One region of the Pediococcus acidilactici genome, then DNA from elsewhere that is predicted to be linked to it. Evidence: riboswitches for the same ligand, from Rfam matches in the RefSeq annotation. Region 1 holds a riboswitch; each other region holds the start of a gene.
The links. A riboswitch is a leader RNA that binds a small molecule or an ion and turns the genes downstream of it on or off. The one in region 1 is predicted to bind thiamine pyrophosphate.
Positions count from the first base shown of each region.

Region 2: linked by a shared signal. The riboswitch ahead of thiW (energy coupling factor transporter S component ThiW) and the one ahead of thiS (sulfur carrier protein ThiS) in region 1 are both predicted to bind thiamine pyrophosphate.
Region 3: linked by a shared signal. The riboswitch ahead of I6H64_RS06465 (ECF transporter S component) and the one ahead of thiS (sulfur carrier protein ThiS) in region 1 are both predicted to bind thiamine pyrophosphate.
Region 4: linked by a shared signal. The riboswitch ahead of thiM (hydroxyethylthiazole kinase) and the one ahead of thiS (sulfur carrier protein ThiS) in region 1 are both predicted to bind thiamine pyrophosphate.

Region 1 covers NZ_CP066046.1:657,934-661,140, forward strand. The annotation lists gene I6H64_RS03265 (thiazole synthase) at 1-328, opposite strand, end outside; gene thiF (sulfur carrier protein ThiS adenylyltransferase ThiF) at 350-1,012, opposite strand; gene thiS (sulfur carrier protein ThiS) at 1,013-1,210, opposite strand; TPP riboswitch at 1,304-1,395, opposite strand; gene thiE (thiamine phosphate synthase) at 1,484-2,113, shown strand; gene I6H64_RS03285 (hypothetical protein) at 2,175-2,342, shown strand; gene I6H64_RS03290 (hypothetical protein) at 2,535-3,207, shown strand, end outside.
Region 2 covers NZ_CP066046.1:325,289-328,495, forward strand. The annotation lists gene I6H64_RS01615 (glucose-6-phosphate isomerase) at 1-1,187, shown strand, start outside; gene thiW (energy coupling factor transporter S component ThiW) at 1,254-1,769, opposite strand; TPP riboswitch at 1,881-1,970, opposite strand; gene I6H64_RS01625 (NADPH-dependent FMN reductase) at 2,144-2,773, shown strand; gene I6H64_RS01630 (NADPH-dependent FMN reductase) at 2,778-3,207, shown strand, end outside.
Region 3 covers NZ_CP066046.1:1,281,930-1,285,136, forward strand. The annotation lists gene I6H64_RS06450 (LytTR family DNA-binding domain-containing protein) at 1-150, shown strand, start outside; gene I6H64_RS06455 (DUF3021 domain-containing protein) at 162-614, shown strand; gene I6H64_RS06460 (glucose 1-dehydrogenase) at 705-1,445, opposite strand; TPP riboswitch at 1,714-1,805, shown strand; gene I6H64_RS06465 (ECF transporter S component) at 1,894-2,469, shown strand; gene I6H64_RS06470 (ABC transporter ATP-binding protein) at 2,480-3,207, shown strand, end outside.
Region 4 covers NZ_CP066046.1:1,238,983-1,242,189, reverse strand. The annotation lists gene I6H64_RS06250 (lytic polysaccharide monooxygenase auxiliary activity family 9 protein) at 222-821, shown strand; gene I6H64_RS06245 (CsbD family protein) at 1,145-1,369, opposite strand; TPP riboswitch at 1,513-1,618, shown strand; gene thiM (hydroxyethylthiazole kinase) at 1,764-2,558, shown strand; gene thiD (bifunctional hydroxymethylpyrimidine kinase/phosphomethylpyrimidine kinase) at 2,555-3,207, shown strand, end outside.

The DNA.
Region 1 (3,207 bases):
CAGGCAGCAGATACTTTTTATCAGGAATTACTTCTAATTTAATGAAATTGCTACCGCTAAGTTCACGAGCTAAGTGGGCAGTTCGAACGGCTTCTTCTGCATTAGTCGACCCGGAGGTGTTTGGCAAAATGGTTACGTGTTCGGGCAGATAATTTAGGATGTCTTCCGTAGTCTCCGTAGTTCGCCGAAGGGCCATGGTAATAATCTCGGCATGGGCATTTTTTACAGCCGCCTTGATTAAGTTATAATCATATTTTCCTGAACCTAAAATAAAACGTGAGTTAAATTGCTGGCCTTTGATGGTTAAGTAATCGTTATTAGATGTCATTGGTTTAGTTCCTTTCTTAATTTAATCGGCTTGGTTACCCAAGATTAAGCGAACAATTTGGTTGGCCTGGTGCCCGGCTGCCACCATGACGCGTGGCGCCATTAACCCTTCTTGCCCACTAGAGACTCCATCGCCGGCGACGTAAACGTGTTGGTTAATTTGCTTAGTTTTAATCTGGTTTGCGGGATGAATTCCGGCCATTCCACTAGCCATCACTAACGGCTTTTGAGGAAATAGGCGACTGCATTCACGTAAAAGCAAGGCTTTAGCTGCCGGGTCGTCAAAAGCTTCGCAAATTACGTCGGCATCCGCAAATAAGTCCGCAACGTTAGCTGCATTAACCGTCACTTGTAAAGGCGTCACGGAAATGAAGGGGTTGAATTCCTCAATATTTTGCTTAAGGGCGACTACTTTAGCCATTCCAATCTGGTTTAATTTATACTGTTGGCGATTTAAGTTACTTAATTCCACTTGATCAAAATCAACCAAGGTTAGATGACCAATCCCGATCCGTGCTAAGGCAATTGCAATGTTAGAGCCCAAACCACCAGCACCCGCGATGGTAACTTTTGACGAGCTTAAAGGTAGCGCAGAATGAGCTACGTTTCGACTAGTCATCTGAGTTTGCAGGTCGGTAATGGAATGTCCATAAAGTTGGAGTTGTTTTTCTTTAAAATTACTCATTTAACCTCCTCCCACGAATGCAATTATTTCTAAATGGTCTGCTGGTTGAATAATGGTAGTGTTCATTTGTTGGCTGGTAATAATTTCGCCGTTTAATTCAACCGCGAGATTGTCAATTTTAGTGTATTTAGTCTTCAAGAAGGCTAATAAATTTTGAGCATCCGCTGCTTGATTTTCTTCTCCGTTAACGATTGCCATGCAAAAACCCCCTTTCTTATGGATACAACCAAAGAAAGGGGGTACGCAATTATGGGTGGCGTAATTCACTAAAAGTGAGTTACAGAATTATGCGATTGCGGTATTCGGTCTTCCTTCGGTAGTACGAACTACATCAGGTTCAATGGGTATGATCTCAGCCAAAAATGGCACCCCAGACGAACTTTAAAGTTTTGATTTATGTGGTAAAATTATTACCACATATATTGTAAACGCTATCATAAAGAAAGTCAAAATTAAATTGAGGTGGATCAAATGTTAGAAAAGCCATTACTTTACCTCGTCACGGACCGGTTAGGGCTAAATCAACAACAATTTTTAGAAAGGATTGAGTTGGCTTGCCAAGGAGGGGTTGATTTACTACAGCTACGGGAAAAAGAAATCAGCAGTGCTGAATACTATAAATTGGCGGGTCATGTAAAAAAGATTACCGACCGTTACCAAGTCCCGTTAATAATCGATGACCAGGTAGCGATTGCGCAAGCTGTCGATGCTGCGGGTGTTCATCTTGGACAAGCTGATTTACCAGTGGCGGTAGCACGGCGAATTTTAGGACCCAACAAGATTATTGGAGCGACTACTAAAACAGTTGCGCAAGCACAATGCGCGGTTGAAGAAGGGGCTAACTATTTGGGAGTGGGAGCAATTTTTCCCACTACAACCCACGTTAAAACCGTGCACACTAGTGTTGCAATGCTAAAACGAATTAAGCAGGAAGCAAAAATAACGGTTTTTGCAATTGGCGGGCTAAATGCGGAAAATCTATCCGTTTTGCGGAATACGAATGTCGACGGAGTTGCAGTAGTTTCGGCAATCATGAAGGCTACGCAACCGCAGCAAGCAGCTCAGCAATTAAAATCTACAGTTATAGATGTTCTTAGTTAAGCTGGGGATTGCTTTGATGGCTAGTAATTTTTTCTGGACCCGATTAACGGAGGAGATAATAATGGAAAAACTTTATCGCGTGTTAAGCTATGGCAATCAATATTTAAAAATTGACGTTGGCAAACCAACTTTCTTTGCTCATGGTGTGGAAGTAAAAGCTAAGGTTAATAAGGAAACTGGTGAAGTGACTCTTTTTATTTCTCAGGAGGATTTGAAAAAATTAGGGTGAACGTTACATAAACTTAATTAAATATTTTGTAAAAGTCCTTGGTTACTTGTGAGCTAGAAAGTAATCAAGGACTTTTTTGCAAGCGTGAGGATCTTTTTTAAGCTAATTAGGAACTAAAACGGACTATTCAGGAATAGTTAATTTACTTAGTTATTTAGCTCTTGCAAGATAGAAGCAAGGAGGACGGTAAAAATGTTTAAAATTACGAAAATGTGTTCAAAACAAGTGGGTTCAAAAAGGCTTGTAGGTACTTTAACCATTATTTTAGGTGCAGCTTTAATAATTACTACAGTGATTTTACATGGGTTAGTTAAGGAAAATAAATTGATGGAATTGCTTCCGGATTCCTTTATAAACGTCCCGAAGCTAGTCCAATATTGGGCCGTCTATTATTATTTTTTTAGTTTGTTTATACGAGCGGGAGTTTTATTACTGCAAGGATTTTTAGCATTTCAAATCATCGCTAGGAGCAGGCAAACGCAACGACTCAGCCAAATTGCAACCTTCCCTTTTTCTAGAAGAAGTATTTTAACCGGGATGTTTTTAATGATCTGCATTTTTTCGGGCATGATTTTATTACTACTTCACGGCTCGATTGTGGCGTTAACGTATTTAAAGTTTAAGCAGTTTTTACCAGGTACGTATCAAGTTTTTTTAGTGAAAGATTGGTTACTTGATTTACTGTACGGATTTATTGCATTAATTCCAGCTTCAATTGCCTTATTAATCCCTAAGGTTAGTTACGTAGTTGGTTCTGCGGTATTGATGATTATTATCCTTTGTAACGCGGGTACGCTAAGCTTTGGCACTAACAGTATTCAGCTTCCGTTAATAACTTTGCTAGCTTTACTGGTAATTGCAACGT
Region 2 (3,207 bases), 330 kb from region 1:
AGGAAGAATTCGCACGGATTAAGAAGGCTGCTGAAAAGATTCGCGAAGACTCCGAAGTCTTTGTTGCAATCGGAATTGGTGGCTCATATTTGGGAGCCCGTGCCGCAATTGATTTCTTAAACAACACGTTCTACAACATGTTGACTAAGGAACAACGTAACGGTGCACCTCAAGTAATTTTTGCTGGTAACTCAATTAGTTCCACATACCTTGCAGACGTTTTGAACTTGATTGGTGACCGTGACTTCTCGATCAACGTAATTTCTAAGTCGGGTACAACTACCGAACCCGCAATTGCTTTCCGCGTTTTGAAGGAAAAATTGATTGCAAAATATGGTGAAGAAGAAGCTAAGAAACGGATCTACGCTACAACTGACCGTGCAAAAGGTGCTTTGAAGACTGAAGCAGATGCTGAAGGCTACGAAGAATTTGTTGTGCCTGATGACATCGGGGGACGTTTCTCAGTACTTTCTGCAGTTGGTTTACTTCCAATTGCCGTAGCTGGTGGCGACATCGATCAATTAATGAAGGGTGCCGAAGACGCAAGCAAGGAATACACAGATGCTGACGTTAATAAAAACGACGCATACAAGTATGCCGCATTGCGGAACATCCTTTACCGGAAGGGTTACACTACCGAATTGCTTGAAAACTACGAACCAACGTTACAATACTTTGGCGAATGGTGGAAGCAATTGATGGGTGAATCCGAAGGTAAGGACCAAAAGGGCATTTACCCTTCATCAGCAAACTTCTCAACTGATTTACACTCACTTGGACAATACATCCAAGAAGGTCGTCGCGACTTGATGGAAACTGTAATTAACGTTGAAAAGCCAAACCATGACATCGACATTCCTAAGGAAGCAGAAAACCTTGATGGTCTCCGTTACCTAGAAGGTCGGACAATGGACGAAGTTAATAAGAAAGCTTACCAAGGGGTTACCCTTGCACACAACGATGGTGGCGTTCCAGTAATGACGCTCAACATCCCTGACCAAACTGCTTACACGCTTGGTTACATGATTTACTTCTTTGAAGCAGCCGTTGCCGTTTCTGGTTACTTGAACGGAATCAACCCATTCAACCAACCAGGTGTTGAAGCATACAAGTCCAACATGTTTGCTTTACTTGGTAAACCAGGTTACGAAGACAAGACTGAAGAATTAAACGCTCGTTTAAAATAATTTTAAACTAGGCTAATATTTAAAAATCCTGATCGCAATTTAAAAATTGTGGTCAGGATTTTTTATTTACAGTTTTAATTTGCTAAACAGCTGTTGATATCGTAGAAAATGCGGACTTTTAAGCAGAATCTTAGTTAAAATGGTGCCCACTAAGCCGCCAAAAAGGGTCGCAGCGAGGAAACGCGGAGTGTAAATGAACCAATACAAGCCGTTACTACTGCCGGTGAATAAAATCATGATCGGATAGCTTAGCAGGGAGCCAATAATTCCGGTACCGATGATTTCCCCTAGCCAAGCGCCGCCGACCCGGTTAGTCCACCGGTAAAAGAGGGCGGAAAGAACGCCACCAAATACTGCGCCAGTTAAGGCGAGCGGGGGAATTCCCAGAATGAGCATCCGAATTATTCCGGTCATTAAAGTGATTGCGAATGCGTAAAAGGGGCCGACTAAACAGCCAATGATTACGTTTAGCACGCTCGACATGGGAGCCATTCCTTCAATCCGAAAAAGCGGGGAAGTAACTACGTCGATGGCAATCAGTAAAGCAGCGATGGCCAGTCGTAAAGTGGTTTTATTTTGCATGGTAATTCCTCCAAAATCAATTTTAGCTAGGGGTGCTGCTTAAAAAGCGGTCTCCCGCAAAGCAGGACACCGCTGGTTACATAAAATTAGTAAAAACACAATTATATGTAGCTTGGCTAATGCACTGCTCCCTGCGCTAATCCTAATTAGATCAGGTTCAATGGGTATGATCTCAGCCGCGTGGCACCCCAGCAATGTTAGTAGTTATTTGCTGACCAAGATACCACGTTTTTTAAACTTTGTAAATGGGGTTAACTTTATGAAGAATCGAATTCGTTAAAAAATGGGTTAAGCGTTTACATTTGGAGTCGTATAATGGTAATGAAGTGTAAAGCGGTTTGATAGACAAAGCTAATTTGGAGGAGGTTAGCGAAATGAAACAACTCGTTGCGATAGTGGGGACTAACGCACGGCATTCAACCAACCGGATGTTACTACAATATTTAAAGAAACGGTACGTACATCAAGCAGATATTGAAATTCTAGAAATTGCTGGTTTACCAATTTTTAAAAAGACAACAACTAGGGAAATTCCTCAACAAGCCCAGCAAATGGCAGAAAAAATTACCCAAGCAGACGGGGTGATTATCGGCACCCCAGAATATGACCATGCGGTGCCGGCCATTTTACTTAGCACATTAGCATGGCTTTCGTACGGCATCCATCCTTTTTTGGATAAACCGGTAATGATTACGGCTGCCTCTTACGGTAATTTGGGCGCCTCAAGAGCGCATGCCCAGCTCCGGCAAATTTTAGACGCACCGGAACTGAAGGCCCGGATTTTGCCTAGTTCTGAATTTTTGTTGGGGAATTCTTTACAAGCATTTGATGAACGCGGTGATTTAATTGATCAAACTAAGGTTGCCCAGCTAGATGGTTTGTTTGCCGATTTTTTGGCGTTTTTAGAGATTGCCCAGCAGTTAAACCATGCTCATCAAGCTAATGAAACCGAATTAAGGCAATTTGTGCAACAAAATGATGATAGTCCTCGAGAAGGGGTGTGATAGAATGAAACTCGTGGCAATTGCCGGATCGATTGGCGAACAATCATATAACCGAATGTTAGTGGAATATTTACGGCGACATTTTCAAAAAATCGTAACAATTGAAGTACTAGATCTGCGGGAAGTTCCCGTATTTAACGAGGATCAAGACCTAAGCGCATCCCCAGTTTTACAGGAGCTAAACCAAAAAATTAAGGCGGCAGACGGGGTGATTTTAGCCACCCCAGAACATAACCATACCATTCCCGCAGCTATGAAAAACCTCATTGAATGGTTTTCGTTTAAATTACACCCGTTTGATGGGAAACCGATCTGGGTGATTGGGGCGTCGTATTATAACCAAGGGACTTCCCGCGCCCAATTGCACCTGAAACAGATCCTAGAGGCACCGCACGTCAATGGGATCGTTATGCCGGGCAATGAGTTTTTGCTAA
Region 3 (3,207 bases), 620 kb from region 1:
ATTAGTCGAAGCGCCGCCCTTAACTTGGATTATCTAAAACTACTTGAACCCTCTTTTTCCGGTAATATGGTTGCTCGCATGCAAAATAATCTAAAACTAATCATTAGCCGAAAATATCTGCCCGACTTAAAACACCATTTAGGATTGTGAGGTATCCAATTATGAACGCGATAAAAAAGTTTTTGCGGTACATTGTCTACCACGTGATGGCCGGTTCGACCTTTTATTTAGCAACCATTGCATGCGGGTTTACCACAATTAGTCCTACTCCTCAACACGCCTTGCAGCTCTTCTTGATGTTTGCTCTAATTGGACTTCTAACAATTACCCTTACCGAACTACAAAGTCATCAATTTTTAAAAATCCCCTTTTTAGGCAAAATTTTTCTTCACTTTGTGGGTACTTTTCTAATTATTGCCGGAACTTCATTTGTTTTTAACTGGCACTTTGCCGCTCCTAGTATTGTAGCTAGCTTCATCTGGGGGTACTTGATTATCTATCCTGTTGTTTGGTTAGCCCTTTACTTCTACTGGTGGTTAACGGCTAGAAAGATTAACGTTTCCCTGCGTTCCCGCCAAGCAAATTTCCATTCTTCAAATAACCATTCAAACTAGTATTTCACAAAAAAACTGGTCCAAATAGGCTTACCCTCCTATTTGAACCAGTTTTATTAATCCATTATTAAATTGAGTAGCGTGCTAAACCTATTGTGCCGTGTATCCGCCGTCCACCACAAATTCGGAGCCAGTCGAGAAGGAGGATTCATCGGAAGCTAGGTACAACACCATGTTGGCAATTTCTTCCGCGGTGCCTAGGCGGCCAACTGGGTGTAGTTTCTCCAAGTCCGCCCGCATTTCAGGATACGCATCCACCATTGGGGTGTGGGCGTATCCCGGATGTACCGAATTAATCCGGATTGGATAATGTTTCTCCGCACAGTACAAGGCTGCTGATTTAGTAAGTAAACGCACCCCACCTTTTGAGGCGTTATACGCGTACAGGTTAGAAATCCCAATCAGGCCCGCTATCGAAGCCATGTTGATAATCGAACCACCCTTTTCCTTCATGTGTCGAATGCCATACTTCACTCCTAACATGATGCCGTCCAGGTTAACCGACAAAATCTTGTGCCATTCGTCAAGTTCAATATTTTCAGCATCGTCAAAGGCTAAAATTCCCGCATTATTAACCAAAATATCCACTTTTTCGAATTTATCAATTGCCGTCCTAAAAATGGGTTCCCAATTGTCTTCCACCGCAACGTCTTGTTTGACGAAAACGGCCTTATCTTCGCCAATTTCCTGCAAGGCTTCACTTGCGCCAGCAACATCAACGTCTGTGATCACCACTTTTGCACCTTCTCGAACAAAAAGTTTGGCACAGGCTAACCCAAAACCTTTTACTCCACCAGTAATAATCGCAACTTTTCCGTCTAGTCTACTCATTTCATTGGCCTCCTAAACCTATTTTATTCGGCGCATTCCCTATCAACTTAAGCATAAACCTACCAGTACCAATTTGCAATCATTTTCACAAATCATCCTATTACCCCTGTTATTTTTTCGGTTGGGTCCCTTGTCATATCTAACGTTAAGAATAACGTGACCTTACCAATCTGTTCCCATAATTTTTAGGTAGACCATTTGCAGCCAAGTAACCGCTTTACAAGCCGATTACAAAATGCTACGATTGCTTCATAGTAAAAACTTAAAAACAACAATGCTGGGGTGCCGTTTTGGCTGAGATAATACCCATTGAACCTGGTCTAATTAGTATTAGCGTAGGGAGATATTGGATAATAACAGCCAGTTTTTCGTTGCCGAAAAGCTGGCTATTTTTCTGGCTTCTTGTTTCTAAGTAAATTTATTAATTTACTGAGGAGGTTTTTTAGTTATGAATACTAAAAAAGCAAACTGGAATTACTCGTTACGAGACGTAGTCTTTATTGTGTTAATCGCGATTTTTTGTGGGGTGATTTTTTTCGCCACTAATTTATCGTATAGTTTTCTAACGGCGGGGTTGGCCGCAATTGGTCTCGGTCCGCTAGCTAATGACCTGTTACTTGGCCTATGGATGATTGCCGGTCCTTTAGGCATCATGCTCACCCGCAAAATTGGATCCAGTATCATCGCGGAAACTCTGGGTGGTCTGGTTGAAATGCTCCTAGGCGGTCAGTTTGGCGCTGGTGCAATTCTTTCCGGGCTCATTCAAGGAATTGGGAGCGAGCTTGGTTTCACCTTCACTGGCTACCGCCATTACGACAAACTGGCCTTATTTTTGTCGACCGTCACTAGCACCATCATTACCTTCGGCTGGAGCCTTGCCCAAGAAGGCTATGCCGCTTACCGTCCAAGCTTTCTAATCGTTTTGTTTATCGCTCGGTTTATTTCAATTGGTTTCTTCTGTGGCGTTTTAGTTGCCTGGATCAACCGGCTGGTAGAGCGTTCGGGCATTATGCGGCGGAAGTAGGCATCCAATTATGGAAAAAGTCACAATTAACAATTTAACTTTCAAATATCGGCAGGCAACTCAGCCGATTCTCAAACAACTTAACTTTCACCTAACGGCTGGTAGTTTCAACGTTTTGTACGGTCCGTCTGGTGGCGGAAAGTCCACTCTGCTACGGATTATCGCAGGACTGTACCCTCACTTTGCGGGAACAATTATCCAAGGAACCATCAAATTGGAAGGGAAGGACGTTACCGCCTGGCAACCCGCAGAGCTGACCCAAAAATTGGCGTTGCTCTTTCAAAATCCACGAGAACAATTTGCCATGGACCAAGTCGAAAAGGAATTCATCTTCACCTTGGAAAACTTGGCTATTCCCGCTGATGAAATTGACGATTTAATTACCCAAGCGCTTAGTCAAGTGGGGATTGCTCACTTGCGTCACCGGCAACTCGCCACCCTTTCTGGCGGAGAACTGCAAAAAGTCGCCCTCGCGATTACTCTGGCAACCGGCAGTGACTTAATTTTACTTGATGAGCCATTTGCCAACGTTGACCTAAAATCTCGCAAAGCCCTCATCAAGCTTTTAAAAAAGCTGCAGGCACAAGAAGGCAAGACGATTTTAATTGCCGACCACGATCTCAACGACTATGCGGAAATTTGCGATCACTTATACCAGCTTGATCACCAACAAGTTAGCTTAATTACCGATCCACAACCGATTTTTGCACGTTACCAGTTAACCACCCGCACGGCGTT
Region 4 (3,207 bases), 580 kb from region 1:
TTTGGCTTTATAAAAGCGTGTCGAGAGTGCAATATAAGGGATTTGAAGTTCCTTTTACCCTGGAAAAGATTTTTAAAGAGCATCATTGCACCGGGCAACGAGTCTGACCGGCACCACCTACGCAGACCATCAACGATTACCGATATTTTTATTTGTGTAAGCGTTTTTGTGGAACGCAATTTTCCACCATGTTATCTTATAGACATAAGGAGGGATGTGTTATGGTAAAGTCGAGGAACCGAATTTTACATTATATTTTAGTAGCTGTTAGTGTTGTAATTGTTGTATTAGGTTTTAGCGTTATCAAGGCTTCCGCGCACGGATACGTTACTAATCCTGGAGGCCGGGCTTATTTAGGAAGTAGCGAGTTTCCTGGTAAACCATTGAACGAAAATATTGGACCAGTAATGTACGAACCGCAAAGTATCGAAGCGCCGAAAAATACCTTTATCGATGGTAAAATTGCGAGCGCGGGGCTTGCTAAGTTTTCTCAATTAGACGAGCAAACTGCCGATCGTTGGTACAAGACGCCGATTAAGAGTGGTGCCTTTGATATTACCTGGCACCTAACCGCTCCACACAGTACCAGTACGTGGGATTACTACATTACCAAACCAGGCTGGGACCCGAATAAACCGTTAAAATTCAGTGATTTCAAGAAAATTGCTAGTTTTGACGACCACGGGGCAACCCCAGGAACCGAAGTAACGCACAAAATTAACATTCCGGACCAAAAGGGATACCACGTGATCCTAAGCGTATGGAATATTGCTAATACGGCAAATGCCTTTTACCAAGTTTCAGATGTTAATATTCAATAATTCACGGAAGAAGTTACAAACAGTGGGACCAAAGTCGGATAGTTTGTGAGCATTAATAAAACCCCATTAATCATGGTTTAGATGATTGGTGGGGTTTTAGTTATGTTGAAATAAACCAGTTTTCTTAGTGCGGTTGATGCTAAAGTCCTAAATGTTTTTAACCGTTTTTTATTCGGCGGGCTTGAGCACCACTAAAAAAAAGCTTCATTAAAATGTATGTAGAAAATTGAAATGAATGAAGACTCAGGATGTAGAACTGTTTTTAGTTAGTTTCCAGATACGTGATTAGGCCAAACAAAAAACCGCAATTTGCGGTTTTTTAATTATTCGTGATCTTTATCGTCTTTCTTGTCTAACTTGTCTTTTAATTCTTCCATTGCGCCGGCAGCGGAATCCTTTACGTCAGCAAGTTTGTCTTTAACTTTGCCCGCCATGTTTTGTGCTTTGCCTTTGCTTTCTTCCTTCTTGTCGCCAGTTAATTTACCAGCACCTTCGTGTACTTTACCTGCAACTTTGTCCTTAGTGTTTTCCATTCTGTCTTTATCCATAAATATTATCCCCCTTTGAATATTTTTGGTACATCTTTATTTTAGCAGGGGTCGCCCTTAAAAGTGAATTTATATGCTCACGGACTTGTGTAAGGGGGTTAAAAGGCGTATTATGAAACCGAATTCATATTCAAATAAAATAATATCTACACTAGGGGTGTTCTTAGAAGAACTGAGATGCGCTTGTGCAGCGTGATCCCTTTGAACCTGTAAGTTGATACTTGCGAAGGAAAGTGTTTATTGGGCGAAAACCATCCTTCTCAAGGGTGGTTTTTTTGTTGGTTGCCGATGGAGGATGTTAGTAAACGCGGTCGTCAATCTGCAGCGATGGTTCGCTGGTAGAGACCGCCTTCGGTACATCGCTTGGTGGAGATATGAATGAGGAGCTGATCAAATGGATTTACAAGGAATTAAGCGAATTCGAGAGGTTAACCCGGTGGTAGTTAACTACGCCAATTTTGTGACCCCGTTTTTAGTGGCAAACGGGTTAAACGCGGTGGGGGCTTCCCCAATTATGAGTGAAGAGGAAAGCGAAGCCGAAGAACTGGTCCGCTTGGCGTCCGCGGTGACTATTAACCTTGGAGCGGTACGTCGAGAAGGCTGGGCAGACATCGAAACGCTGTGCCAAGCGGCGAACGACCAACAAAAACCGCTCGTTTTGGATCCGGTAGCGGTCGGAGCAACCCAGTACCGCCAGCAATTAAACTTCCGGTTGTTGAAAAAGTATCACTTCGACATAATTCGTGGTAATTTAGGCGAGATTGCCGTATTAGCTGGGATTGATTGGCAAACTCGTGGAATTGACGCGGGAAACGGCGACGGGGATGCACATCAAGTGGTGAAAGCTTGCGCACAAAAGTACCATAACGTGGTGATTGCGAGTGGGGCAACCGACTACGTTAGTGACGGAACCCGGGTGGTCGAGATTCACAACCAAACCCGGCTTTTGCCGGCGGTGGTGGGCTCGGGAGATTTACTTTCGAGTTTAGCAGCCGCATTTTGTGCGATCGGACCAACGCCGTTGCAGGCGGCAATTAACGCAAGTTTGACCTTGTCGTGCGCCGGTGAACGGATTGCCGAAAAATTGCACGACCAGTATTTGCCAGGGAGTTTTTTGAACGGGCTGATGGATGAATTGGCAAACATCACGGTTGTCCAAGTTGAAGAAAGAATGAAAGTTGAGGAATGATTAACATGGATACAAAAAAGCCAGCGCAAGTTTTAACGATTGCCGGAACGGATAGCGGCGGCGGAGCTGGAATCCAAGCGGATTTGAAAACGATGCAGGAACGCCGGGTTTTTGGAACCTGCGTGGTGGTCGCGGTGACCGCTCAAAATACGCTGGGGGTGACCGACGTGGCGGTGATGCCACGCCACATTATCGACCATCAGTTTGCGGCGTTGGCCGAAGATTTAGATATTAAAGCTGCAAAAACGGGGATGTTGGCTAATTCGGCAGTTGTTGACGCGGTTGTGGAAAACTATCAAAAGTATGATTTTGGACCTTTAGTGGTGGATCCGGTGATGATTGCAAAGGGCGGTGCGAAACTACTGAGCGACGAAGCCATTGAAGCGGTGCGGACCCGGTTGTTGCCACTGGCTTACCTAATTACCCCGAACCTCCCTGAAGCTGAAAAATTAGCGGGGATGCCAATTAAAAATAACGCAGATGCCAAAGTGGCTGCTGCCCGGTTGCAGGAACTGGGCGCACAAAACGTCTTGATTAAGGGTGGTCATTTTAGTGATTCAGCAGAAAGTCGCGATTACGTTCTGTTCGCGGACGGTAGCGAGTTAGAGTTAGCTAGCCCCCGTTACGAAACCAGCAACACCCACGGCAC